3 regions of the Microbulbifer agarilyticus genome follow, and region 2 is predicted to be linked to each of the others. Evidence: predicted binding sites of a transcription regulator. Region 2 holds the regulator's gene; each other region holds the start of a gene.

Region 1 (4,388 bases), 840 kb from region 2:
GGTCAGTTTGATCATGGGCGCTCCCGCAATCGTGTTTTCAACCTACCTATTTAGTAAGGCTAGTGTACTCGTGAACCCGGGCGCGACGTAAAGCGCCTGTGCACAAAAGAGCCATAAAAAGCCCATAAAAAAAGCCCACACCGCAAGGTGTGGGCTTTCTCGTCATCTTTGCGCCGTTCTCACCAATCTCCCGGAGGAAAATCGGCGGCGGCGCGCTGATGATACCTGCTTATACGGAATAGTACAGGTCGAACTCAACCGGGTGAGTGGTCATGTTCACACGCTGAACTTCTTCACGCTTCAGGTCGATGTACGCATCGATCGCGTCGTCGGTGAATACGCCACCTTCGGTCAGGAACGCGCGGTCCTGATCAAGTGCGTCCAGAGCCTGTTCCAGGCTGGAAGCAACGGTCGGGTACTCGGCCAGCTCTTCCGCCGGCAGATCGTACAGATCCTTGTCCGCAGCGTCGCCAGGGTGGATCTTGTTCTTAACGCCGTCGAGGCCAGCCATCAGCAGAGCGGCGAAGGCCAGGTACGGGTTAGCGGTCGGATCCGGGAAGCGAGTTTCGATACGCTTGCCTTTCGGGCTCGGTACGAACGGAATACGGATGGACGCAGAACGGTTACGTGCGGAGTAAGCCAGGATTACCGGCGCTTCGAAGCCCGGAACCAGACGCTTATAGGAGTTGGTAGAAGCGTTACAGATGGCGTTCAGAGCGCGCGCGTGCTTGATGATACCGCCAACGTAGAACAGGGCAGTTTCAGACAGTCCAGCGTAAGCGTCGCCAGCGAACTGGTTTACGCCGTCTTTGCTGAAGGACTGGTGCACGTGCATACCAGAACCGTTGTCGCCTACCAGCGGCTTCGGCATGAAGGTCGCAGTTTTGCCGTAAGCGTGCGCTACGTTGTGTACCGCGTACTTCAGGATCTGAACTTCGTCCGCTTTCTTGGTCAGGGTGTTCGCGCCAACGCCGATTTCACACTGGCCAGCAGTACCCACTTCGTGGTGGTGTACTTCAATTTCCAGACCCATGGCTTCCATAGCGGAACACATGGCGGCACGTACGTCGTGCAGGGAGTCGACCGGTGGAACCGGGAAGTAACCGCCTTTCACGCCCGGACGGTGACCCATGTTGCCGTCGGTGAAGTTAGCGCCGGAAGACCAGGCCGCTTCTTCGGAATTGATTTTGTAGAAGGCGCCACCCATTTCGGCACCCCAGGTGATGTCGTCGAATACGAAGAACTCAGGCTCCGGACCGAACAGCGCGGAGTCACCGAAACCAGTGGACTTCAGGTATTCCTCAGCGCGCAGAGCGATGGAACGCGGGTCGCGCTCGTAGCCCTGACCGGTGATCGGGTCAACGATGTTACAGCGAACGATTACAGTCGCTTCATCGGTGAACGGGTCCAGGAATGCAGTTTCGTCGTCCGGCATGAGGATCATGTCGGATTCGTTGATGCCTTTCCAACCGGAGATGGAGGAGCCATCGAACATCTTGCCTTCTTCGAAGAACTCGCCGTCAACTTCCTTAGTGGGAAGGGATACGTGTTGTTCCTTACCTTTGGTATCGGTGAAGCGCAGGTCTACCCATTTAGCTTCGCTCTCTTTGATGAGCCCGAGCGTTTTCGCTGACATTACAGTCCTCCAAGAATGAAAAAGTTATGTTCGCGCCAATTCGCTTTATCTTGTGGCAACTGTAAAAGCAAAGAGTGTGCCAAATTGGGGCAAATTGACGGCTAGGGGGTTCGGGGAGCCGGATTTGGTTGCTGGGGAGCACAATCGAATAGAAATCATCCAACCCAAACTAGCATTACCACGCCAGCTTTCTCGGGCGGCCCGCAGCATTCCCAAAAATGGTGCCCCCAAACCTCCATTCGCACCATTTTAGGGCGAGAAACATGCAATTGGCACCAATTTGGTGCCGCGAGCAAATTCGTGATAGCGAGTTTATAATTCGCCACCTCTTCCGGGAAGCCAGTAAATCCTTTCCGGCCTCAAATTCAACCGCGGTTCCGGCACATCCCCTATGCACTTTGTCGTTAAGTTTTTTCCAGAGATCACTATCAAGAGCAATCCCGTGCGCAAGCGCATGTCGCGACAGCTCGCAGACAACCTGCGCAAGTTAATGCGACAGCTGGATGACCGAATTCAGGTACGCAAAGACTGGGAAAAAATCGACGTGACCGCGCCGGACGCAGTATCCCATCTTTCCGAGCGCATTGAAGAGGTACTGGCGCACACCCCAGGCATCGCCAACTTCGCCCGCGTACAGCAGTTCCCACTGGGCGACTTGGACGATATCTACCAGAAGACCCTCGCCATCTGGGGCCCGCAGCTGGCCGGCAAGACATTTTGCGTGCGGGTAAAGCGCACCGGCAAGCACGACTTCCAGTCGCTGGACGTGGAGCAGTACGTCGGCGGCGGCCTCAATCAGAATACCGACGCGGCCGGCGTAAAACTGAAGAAACCCGACATCACCGTGAAACTGGAAATTCGTCACGACAAGCTGAACGTGATCGAGGAGCTGCACCAGGGCCTCGGTGGCTTCCCGCTGGGCACCCAGGACCCGGTCATCTCACTGGTGTCCGGCGGCTTCGATTCCACTGTATCCAGCTACCTCACCATCAAGCGCGGTATCCGCACCCATTTTCTGTTCTTTAACTTGGGCGGCCGCCAGCACGAGCTGGGGGTAAAGGAAGTGGCATTTTACCTGTGGGACAAATACGGCTCCTCCCACCGGGTGCGCTTTGTCACGGTACCGTTCGATGAGGTAGTGGCAGAAATCCTGGAGAAGGTGGACGACTCCTATATGGGTGTGACCCTGAAGCGCATGATGCTGCGCGCGGGCTCGGTCATCGCCAAGGAACTGGAAGTGGACGCGCTGGTAACCGGCGAAGCCATCGCCCAGGTTTCCAGCCAGACGTTGAAGAACCTGGCGGTAATCGACAGCGTGACCGATACCTTGGTATTGCGCCCGCTGATCACCTCCGACAAAACCGACATCATCCGCACTGCGCGTGCGATCGGCACCGAGGAATTCGCCGCGAACATGCCCGAGTACTGCGGCGTGATTTCGGTGAAGCCCACCACCCGTGCAAAAATGGAGAAAGTTGAGCACGAAGAAGCGCGCTTCGACTTCACTGTGCTCGACCGCGCGGTGGGCAACCGGGTAATGCAGAACATCGATGAGGTAATGGACGACCTGGGTGAAGACGCCCCGCCGGTGGACATCTTCAAAGAACCCGGCGATGCCATCATTATCGATATCCGCCACCCCACCGAGGAAGAGGTGAACCCGCTGGAACTCGACGATGCAGAGGTGGAAACCATCCCCTTCTATCGCCTCAGCACCGCCTTCCAGAAACTGGATAAGGACAAACAGTACCTGTTGTACTGTGCGCGCGGGGTTATGAGCCAGCTGCACGCGTCACACTTACTGGACGAAGGCTATCGCAACGTCGGTGTATTCCGCCCGGAGATCCCGCACCAGGGCAAATAACGCCCTTCTTTCCCTGCAAGACCGCCGCAATAGGGCCCGCACCAAGACTGGTAGCGGGCCTACTGGCGTGCGCGCTTAACGACAGCACAAAACTTCACAGTCAGCTTTTTCTCTGAGGTGAAGTGTCGCCTGTATCATTTTTGTAACAATTTGTTAGCTTTTGCTGCGTTCGCTAGCGACGCACGGAATCACTGTGATAAAAGTTGCCACTAATAAAAACATAACAACTGTCCAATGTTTCCAAGAGCCCTCATAACGCTATTCAGCCTGCTCATCTTCTGCACACAAGTTGCGGCCGAAGAGTCACGCGCGCCAGTCTGGAAGTTGAGCGTGGCGGTTGGCGAGGGTGTTATCGAGAACCCGCTAAAGGGCCGGGATAACGGGACAACCAGCCTGCTACCGTCTTTCAGCTACTATGGCGACCGCTTCTTTGTAAGCAATCTGACCGTCGGCTATTCCCTACTGGAGCAAAAGAATCTTTATGTGGACCTGGTCGTCAGGCCGAATGAAGACGGAATATTTTTCCAGCTGGACCGTGACGACTACACCATGGCCTCACTGTCGAACATCCTCGGCAGCAACGGTGGTGCCTTCGGCTGGACACCGGAAAATATTTCACGGGATATCTCCGCGGTCGCGGGGCCGAGCGCAACATTCGTTACCGCGCCGGTGGATATTTCCTTTGCCTATTTCCACGATATCACCAAGGTCCATTACGGCTCCGAAACGCATCTGAGTTTCGATAAGCAGTACCCATTGTTTGGTGGCGCGTTCGCCTGGAGCCTGGGTGCGGTGCAAAAAGATGCGGACCTGGTGCACTACTACTATCACCTCCGCCCCGAAGAAGCCGGCCGATTCGCCTACTCCTACACGCGGCAATTTCCCCCT
Region 2 (4,388 bases):
TGCTTGAAACCGAAGGACTGAAACAGTACCGCCATGCCCGGTGAGTCCTTGCCCACGACACGGGTCTTAATCTGGTCTCGCAGCTGGTGCAGGCTGAGATTGCTGGTATCGATCACCAGGTCGGCCATGGCAGCGAGTGGCGCGAGGATCTCTTTCTCGCGATTGAGTGCTTCCAGCAGATGGGTATGGCTGTCGCTCAATGGATGCTTGCGGCGAGTCTCGCTAAAGCGCTGTACCAGGACCGGTGAGCGCGCGTCCAGATAAACCACATCGCAGTCCACGCCATTTGCGCGCAGGTCGTCAATGATCTTGGGGGCCTGGGCCACATCCTGCCACAGGGTGCGCGCATCAATGCCCAGTGCTAGCTGGGTGTTTTCCTCCGGCGGCTGCTGGCTAACGCGGCGCAGCAGGTCCGGCACCAGGCTGGTGGGAAGGTTGTCGATACAGTTGAAGCCAACGTCTTCCAGCAGCTGTAGGGCAGAACTTTTTCCTGAACCCGAACGGCCGCTGATAATGACCAATCGCATTGCTGTCGCGCTCCTTGCTGGTTGGCTGGCACCGGTTTTGGTGTAGCGGTGGCGAACCGTGCCAGTATAAAGCAGTCACCCCCGGTAGCGGGGTGGAAATTTATGCCGCTGCAGCGCTGTTAATGGCCAGCGCGTAGAGCTCGTCGCTGGTGGTGGCGTCACGTAATTTTTCCCGCACCCGGCTGTCGCTGAATAGCGCGGCAATTTCCGCCAGGGTATCGAGGTGCTCCTGCTCTGAATCGTCGGGGACGAGCAGCGCAAACAACAGGTCCACGGGCTGCCGGTCGATGGCATCGAAGTCTACCGCAGGGGAGGTGGTGCACAGCACTCCGATCGGCTTTTCGCAGCCGGGCAGGCGGCAGTGGGGGATGGCGACCCCTTCGCCAATACCGGTGGATCCCAGTCGTTCACGGGCGACCAGCTGACTGAATACCGTGTCGGCATCCAGCTCGGGGAACTGTTCAGAGATCGCCTGGGCGATATTGAGCAACAGCTTCTTCTTGCTACTCCCAGCCAGGTGGCAAAGACTCAGGCGGGGAGAGAGTAATGCTTCCAATGTCATAACGTACAGATGATCTAGCGGTGCAAGTCAGCCGTTGCTCTTGGGTACTCCAAGTACTGAGACTAGCGGTGACTGCGTAACTTCTCTTTGTGTTTCAGCAGCTGACGGTCGAGCTTGTCCGTGAGCGAATCGATCGCTGCGTACATATCGTCAGATTCCGAGTCGGCAAAAATATCCTTGTTGCCGTTTACGTGCACTAAGGCCTCGGCTTTCTGAGTGAGTTTGTCGACAGACAGAGTGACCTGTGCATTGTTGACGAGGTCGTTGTGGCGGGAGAGCTTGTCCAGTTTGGTCAGGCAGTAATCGCGAATGGCCGGAGTAACTTCTACATGGTGACCACTGATATTGATCTGCATGGATTTCTCCTTATTGGGTACAACACGAATCCTGTCGCACCCCCGCTCAGGGCGGCAACCCTACTAGGAAGTGCGTCAGAATGGAAGGATACACTCGGCGCAGGGCTATTGGTTGTGCGGAATACTGCTTTCAGGGCTCGAAGTAGTCAGTATGCGAGGCAAGTTTTCGCTGAAAAATGACCGGTTTGGTTAGACCAGTCTCTTACGCTCGCTCGAAGAGGGGATACCCATGGATTCCCGGTACTTGGCCACAGTGCGTCTTGCGACTTTGATGCCCTGGGAGTCCAGTTCCTGGGTGATCTTGTTATCGGATAGTGGTTTACGCGGCTGCTCGCCATCGATCAGCTTGCGAATCAGCGCGCGAATGGCGGTGGATGAGGCGTCTTCACCGGAGTCGGTGCTCACGTGGCTGGAGAAGAAATACTTGAGTTCGAATACGCCCCGGGGGGTGAGCATGTACTTCTGGGTGGTCACCCGCGAGATGGTGGACTCGTGCATGCCGATGGTCTCGGCAATATTCGCCAGCACCATGGGTTTCATGGCTTCGGGACCCTGCTCGAAAAAGCCCTGTTGTTTTTCCACGATGCTGCTGGCCACTTTGAGCAGTGTCTCGTGGCGGCTCTGTAGGCTCTTCAGGAACCAGCGGGCTTCTTGCAGGTTGTCCCGCAGGTAGTTGTTTTCGCTGGAGTTGTCAGCTCGCTTGATCAGCGAGGCGTAGGTGTCGTTGATGCGCAGCTTGGGGGTGGTTTCCGGGTTTAGCTCCACTACCCAGCGATCCTGCTTGCGAGTGACGATGACGTCCGGCACCACATACTGTGGCTCCTCGCCGCCAAAGACTTCACCGGGGTAGGGGGTGAGCGTCTGAATCAGGCGCATCACTTCACCAAGCTGTGTTTCATTGAGGCGGGTGCGTCGGCTTAGCTGGCGAAAATCGCGTTTGCCCAGCAGATCGAGGTGCTGGCCGACTACGGTCAGCGCCTGTTCCAGCCAGGGGGTCCCCTCGGGTAGCTGACGCAACTGCAGGATCAGGCTTTCACGCAGGTCGCGGGCGCCACAGCCAACGGGTTCAAGCTGTTGAATCGTCTTGAGGACCGCGGTTACTTCATCGGTATCCACTTCGAGGGATTCCGCCAATTCTTCCACGCTGGTATCGAGAAAGCCGTTCGGGGCGATGGCGTCAATGAGTGCCTCGCCGATCTGCTTGTCCGAGTCGGTGAGTGGTGTGAGGTTCAGTTGCCACAGCAGGTGATCCTGCAGGCTTTCGGAGACCGCGTTGCGCTGCTCCAGCGCGTACTCTTCCGTTTCCGCCGACCCGCTGCTGGTGCCACCGGAGTAAATGTCATCCCAGCGGGTATCTACCGGCAATTCGTCGGGGATGTCGCTGCTCCAGTCCCCCTCGGCGGTGGATTCTGCCTGGGGCTCTGGTGCGCTCTCGGTGCGTTCTTCGGCTTGCTGGGCTGGGGTGTTCTGGTCTTGGTGGGACTCGCCGGCGTGCTCGTCAAAATCTGACTCGAGCAGCGGGTTGCTGTCCAGTGCGGATTGAATTTCCTGTTGCAGATCCAGCGTCGACAATTGCAGCAGGCGAATAGCCTGCTGCAGCTGGGGGGTCATTGTCAGCTGCGTGCCGAGTTTTAACTGGAGTGACTGCTTCATAGAGGTTTGCCGGCAGAAAAATCTGGCGATGACCTACCGAAAAGAATTTTATTCCTTTGGCGGCGGGATAAGGCTCATTTCCTGCAGACTACCCCGGGGAGGGTAGGAAGACAAGGGGCAAGTTAAGCAATAAGTATGCCGAAAAAGTCACGCCTTCCGGTTAAGCGTGTATTCCCGTGATCAAAATCTCTATTTTTCACGGTTTCTGGAAAGCTTTTCTGAAAAAGGCTCAAATCGTGAACTGATGGCCCAGGTACACATCTTTCACTCGTTTGTTTTCGGCGACGTCTCTGGGGTTGCCAGAGGCGATGATGTGACCTTCGCTGACGATGTAGGCGATTTCGCAGATGTCGAGGGTCTCGCGCACATTGTGGTCGGTGATCAGGACGCCGATATCGCGATCCCGCAGGTGGCGAATGATTTGCTGGATATCGGCGACGGAGATCGGGTCAACACCGGCAAAGGGTTCGTCCAGCAGTACGAATGCAGGGTTTGTCGCGAGTGCGCGCGCTATTTCCACTCGGCGGCGTTCACCGCCGGAGAGTGCCATGCCGAGGCTCTCGCGAATATGCGTGATATGGAACTCTTCCAGCAATGACTCGAGTTGCTCTTTGCGCTGCGTGCGGTCGAGGTCTTTGCGGGTCTCCAGAATTGCCATGATGTTGTCTTGTACCGACAGGCGCCGGAATACCGAGGCTTCCTGTGGCAGGTAGCCAATACCCTTGCGGGCGCGACCGTGCATGGAGAGGCCGGTAATGTCCTCATCATCGATCAAAACCTGGCCCGCGTCGGCCTGTACCAAGCCCGCAATCATATAAAAACAGGTGGTTTTACCCGCGCCATTGGGGCCGAGCAGGCCTACAATCTGCCCGCTGGATACGCTGACGGACACATCCTGAACAACTTTGCGCTTTTTGTATTGCTTGGCGAGGTGTAGTGCCTTGAGCGTGGGCATTGCTTAATTCCGCTGTCAGCGCTGCGCGCTGTTTGAATTTTTTTTTCGTGATCTTGTCGATGTAAGAGGGGCGTTATTGCCCATCCTGAGCTGGCTTGGCCTCCGGCTTCCAGATCATCTCGACGCGCTTCTTCTCGGACTGGCCCTGAGCCTGCATCTGCTCGCTGTTGAGGTCATAGTCGATGCGTTCGGCAGACAGGGTATTGCCGTCGCGATCGACAAAGGCTTCACCAGTTAGCTGTAGGGCATCGCTTGCTACCAGGAATTCGATTCGCTGGGCGCGGGCCTTTACTGGATTAGTGCTTTCTTCCACTTGCTGTTGGAAGTGTGCGGGT
Region 3 (4,388 bases), 2.0 Mb from region 2:
GAACAACGGAGTAGGTGCCGTTCTTCTGCATGTTGGCCATAAACGTATCGTTGGTGTCTTGCAGGCCAACGTGCGGCTTCTCATGAATGTGTTCATTCCACAGGGAGGCGAAAATTGAGGCTGCAGTGGGCTTACAGATCTCGCAACCCTTGCCAGTGCCGTGTTTTTCCAGCAGTTCTTCAAAGGTTTTGATTTCTTCCACTTGCACCATGTGGAAGATTTCCTGGCGGGTGTATGGGAAGTGCGGGCATAGGTCGTTATTGACCTCGACACCCAGCGCGGCCAGTTCGGTGTCCACAACATTTTTCAGCAGGGCAGCACAGCCACCACAGCCAGTCGCTGCTTTGGTGCAGTCTTTCACTTCACCTACGGAGCAGCAGCCACCCTGAACGGCGCCGACGATGTCGCCTTTGCTGACGTTGTGGCAGGAGCAGATGGTGGCTGTATCCGGCAGGGCATCGGCACCCAGAGTTGGTGCGGCGCCATCCAGCGCTGGCAGGATCAGCTGTTCGGGATGCTCCGGCAGATCCATGTCATTCAAGTGGTATTGCAGCAGAGTGTCGTAGTCGCCGGTGTCTCCGACCAGTACTGCACCGCGCAGCTTTTTCCCTTCGCTGTCGGTGATCATGCGCTTGTACACGCCGGTCTGCTCATCGACGAAGGTGATCGCGGCTGAACCTTCGGCGCGGCCGTGGGCATCCCCGATGGAGCCAACTTCCACGCCCAGGAGCTTCAGCTTGGTGCTCATGTCCGCGCCGTTGAATTCCGCTGCCTCACCACACAACAGGGAGACCGCGGTGCGCGCCATGGTATAGCCGGGAGCTACCAGGCCGTAGATGAAGTTATTGAACAGGGCACATTCGCCGATGGCGAAAATACTTTTGTCCGAGGTACGGCAGTTGTTGTCGACAACGATACCGCCACGCTCACCCAACTCGATGCCGGCAGATTTGGCCAAACTGTCTTCAGGGCGGATACCGGCAGAGAAGACAATCAAATCGGTATCGAGAGATTTGTCGCCCTTGAAGTTCATGCGCAGGCGGCCGCCGTCCACTTCTTCGATCAGCTCGGTCGCGGTGCTGGTGTGTACAGTTACACCCAGCTCTTCAATCTTTTCGCGCAGTAGGTTGGAGCCGCCTTCATCCAGCTGCACAGACATCAGGCCGGGAGCGAATTCCACCACGTGGGCTTCAAGGCCCAGCTGCTTAAGAGCATTGGCCGCTTCCAGCCCCAGCAGACCGCCACCTACAACTACACCAACCTTACCGTCGTTGGCGGCCGCTTGGATCTTGTCGAGATCTTCTAGGGTGCGGTAAACAAAACACTTGCTGTGTTCATGGCCGGGGATTGGCGGTACGAAAGGATAGGAACCGGTGGCGAGCACCAGGTGATCATAGGTCTCGCTGGCACCGCTGGCAGAGGTGACGATTTTGTTTTCGCGGTCGATGCTTACTGCGGCGTCGTTGAGACGCAGGTCGTAGCCCCATTCGCGATACTGCTCAACCTTGCCCATCGCCAGATCGTCGGCGGTACGTCCACCGAAGTACTCGGAGAGGTGGACGCGGTCGTAGGCTGGGCGGGGTTCGGCACAAAATACCAGTACGTCGAACAACTCCCGCTCGGGGCGATTCGCCAGTTGTTCCAGGAAGTGGTGGCCCACCATGCCGTTGCCGATGACGACGATTTTTTGCTTAACCATAATCTCTGCCGTGATTTACCAGGTTGTACCCGGAGTCTTACCGAGTATTGGTACCTGACATGTTCGACAGAAAAGTGGGGAGCCACAGATGCAGGGAGATGCTAAGGCTGCACGGGCTTACCCTCTTCTGTCGAAGAGTGTCAGGCGCCGTTGCCTTGCTAAAAGAATTTCAGATTGTGACTAAAGGTATTCAATCTCTGTGCCAACTTTTGTTGAGCCCGCTGGCACCGGGAAACCGTAGAGTTTTTGTGGTTAATTGGCGTTTTACGAGGGTTGGATGCTGCAAATTGGTGCGCGCTACTTCTGTGCGCCCCAGATTGGGACGCGACGATGTACTTTGGTTGCGCGCTTAGAGGAAGTACAGCAGGTGGGAGAGTACCGCGAGCACGGCAACGGTTTGCCAGAAGAGCAATGGGTTGCGCTGGATTAGTGGTGGCTTTTCCGCCGTGTCGAATTTTTTGTTCGGGGTGCGAAGGTCGTGAACAAACTCTGACAGTGCCGGGTAACGGTTTTTTGGATCTGGCGCGCAGGCCTGACGCAGGGCGCCGTCAATCCATTCCGGAATGTCCTCGCGATATTGCCGCGCGCTGATGTAGCGCAAACTCGCATAGTTCTTCAGTTGATAGTGGCTGCTGCCGAAACGTTCTTTATATGGGTAGTTTCCAGTCAGCATCTCATACGCAATGACACCGAGGGAGAATATATCTGAGCGATGACTGGCGGCGTCACTGAAGAAATACTCCGGCGCGCAATAGTTTTTGCTGCCCGGCGGTGCACTATCCTGGTAGCGCAGTAATTCCTGCAGACCTGCAGCGTTAGCGCCACCCAAGTCGATCAGCTTCAGGCGCCCTGCCGTATCGATCATGATGTTCTCTGGCTTAAGGTCGCCGTGCACGATTTCTAATCGTTGCAGGCGGCGCAGGGCGCTTACCAATTGCTCTACCAGGTTACGCACCTGATCCAGTGGCGGCTCAGGGTTGAGTTGCATCCACTGGCGAAGGTTTTGCCCGTCCACATACTCCATAACGTGGTAGAGAAACTTACGTTGCTTGCGGGGCGGATATATTTGCACGATCGCCGGGTGTTCCAGGCGGCGTCCTGTCCACTCTTCGGCAATAAAGCGCTCGATATAGGCTGGATCATCACTGAAGTTTTCCGATGGCGCCTTGAGGGCCAATAGCTGCTCAGGTTGACCGTCCGTATCGGCGTCCATGTCCCGCACTAAATACAGGTAGCTGCGGCTGCTTGCATGCAATTCCTGCAATACTTCGTAGCCGTCAATTTTATTTCCGGGCTGTAGGGCTGGTGGGAATGGCAGTTGGCTGGTGGCCACCATAACATCGTCCGCCTGCACCGCATCCACCAAATTAACGCGGCACAACGCCAGGCTCAGATTATCTTTACTGCCATTATCCAGCGCTGCTGCCATCAATGGTTTCGCTGCATCCATTTGATGCCTGATGAGCAGCTCGGTGAATTGGCTTCTTGGCAAAAAGTCGTGAATGCCGTCGGTGGTAACACAGAAGAGGTCGCCGGCTTCCAGAGGCTCTCGCCGATAGTCCACCTCGATATGCGCATCCATACCGAGCGCACGACTTAAAAAGGTGCGATCCGGGCCGAGTGCACGGCTGTGATCTCGAGTCAGGCACTCCAGATTACCGTCACGTAACCGGTAAATACGCGAGTCACCGATATGGATTAGGTGCGCGGTAGACCCCTTCAAAATCACCGCAGAAAAAGTGGTTAGCCAGCCGCGCTGTACCTCGTCGGCGCCACCACTTTGTCGATACAGCCAGCTATTTAGGGCATGAAGCACCCGCGCACTGGCCTGTTTTACCGACCAGGAGTCCGGCGTGCTGTAGTAGTCGGAAATAAAACCGCTGATTGCTGCCCGCGCTGCCGCACCGCCTGCCTCGGCACTACCAACCCCATCGGCGATTGCCGCTATGGAGCCGCGATAGCGCAAATCGCTACCGGTAGCCCGGTATGCGGCCACGGCGTCGTCATTGTAAGCGCGCAGCCCGCACTCGGTCGCAGTGGCGAACTCTAGGTTTTCGGAATTGGAGGCTTTTTGATCCGAGTCTGACACAGTAGTGGTTTCGCAGGTGTGGTTCAAAGTGGTCCTCTCAGTATCGGCAGGGCTGAGATTTATGCGATAAGCGGTGTGCCGGAATCCGTTTTCGGGACTGTCTGCGAGAGGGATCTCGCGGACAAGCCCCCAGGGACGGGCTCACGGCGTGTCTCGAAAATGGATTCCGGCACGCCGCGCCACAAAACTACCTAAGTGGTTACCCCATTACCTGAATTAAGCAACGTCGATCAGTGAAACGCTACCATCCGGCATAACCTCGGCCATCTGACCTTCTGGCTCTTCAAGGAATAGCAGGGTAACAAAGCCCAGTACCGCGGTACCAGCAATCACCAGGAAGAAGGTCTGGTAAGACACCATGCTCAGCACGGTCAGGTAGAACACCGCACCCACATTGCCGTAAGCACCCGTCATACCAGCGATCTGGCCGGTCAGGCGACGTTTGATCAGCGGTACCACCGCAAACACCGCACCTTCACCGGACTGAACAAAGAAAGAGCACGCCATCGCCGCAGCTACTGCCAGATACAGCGGCCATTCAGCGTCGATCATACTCATGGTCAGATAGCCCAGCGCCAGGCCCGCAGTCAAAATCAGCAG

Evidence for each region. Region 2 encodes sigma-54, which starts transcription at its own class of promoters, with help from an activator protein. Its sites were predicted from a motif close to TGGCACANNNNTTGCNNT; they were not measured.
Region 1: a site for sigma-54 is predicted at 1,701-1,718, ahead of glnA (glutamate--ammonia ligase). Genes of this name have one in related genera too.
Region 3: a site for sigma-54 is predicted at 1,887-1,904, ahead of nirB (nitrite reductase large subunit NirB). Genes of this name have one in related genera too.

The regions. Positions count from the first base shown of each region.
Region 1 is NZ_CP019650.1:4,043,946-4,048,333, forward strand. It holds gene Mag101_RS16765 (DUF4124 domain-containing protein) at 1-15, opposite strand, end outside; gene glnA (glutamate--ammonia ligase) at 230-1,636, opposite strand; gene thiI (tRNA uracil 4-sulfurtransferase ThiI) at 2,028-3,500, shown strand; gene Mag101_RS16780 (MipA/OmpV family protein) at 3,735-4,388, shown strand, end outside.
Region 2 is NZ_CP019650.1:3,205,910-3,210,297, reverse strand. It holds gene rapZ (RNase adapter RapZ) at 1-527, opposite strand, end outside; gene ptsN (PTS IIA-like nitrogen regulatory protein PtsN) at 628-1,089, opposite strand; gene hpf (ribosome hibernation-promoting factor, HPF/YfiA family) at 1,152-1,445, opposite strand; gene Mag101_RS13415 (RNA polymerase factor sigma-54) at 1,635-3,098, opposite strand; gene lptB (LPS export ABC transporter ATP-binding protein) at 3,328-4,053, opposite strand; gene lptA (lipopolysaccharide transport periplasmic protein LptA) at 4,127-4,388, opposite strand, start outside.
Region 3 is NZ_CP019650.1:900,903-905,290, forward strand. It holds gene nirB (nitrite reductase large subunit NirB) at 1-1,699, opposite strand, end outside; gene Mag101_RS03735 (bifunctional protein-serine/threonine kinase/phosphatase) at 2,049-3,788, opposite strand; gene Mag101_RS03740 (NarK family nitrate/nitrite MFS transporter) at 4,005-4,388, opposite strand, start outside.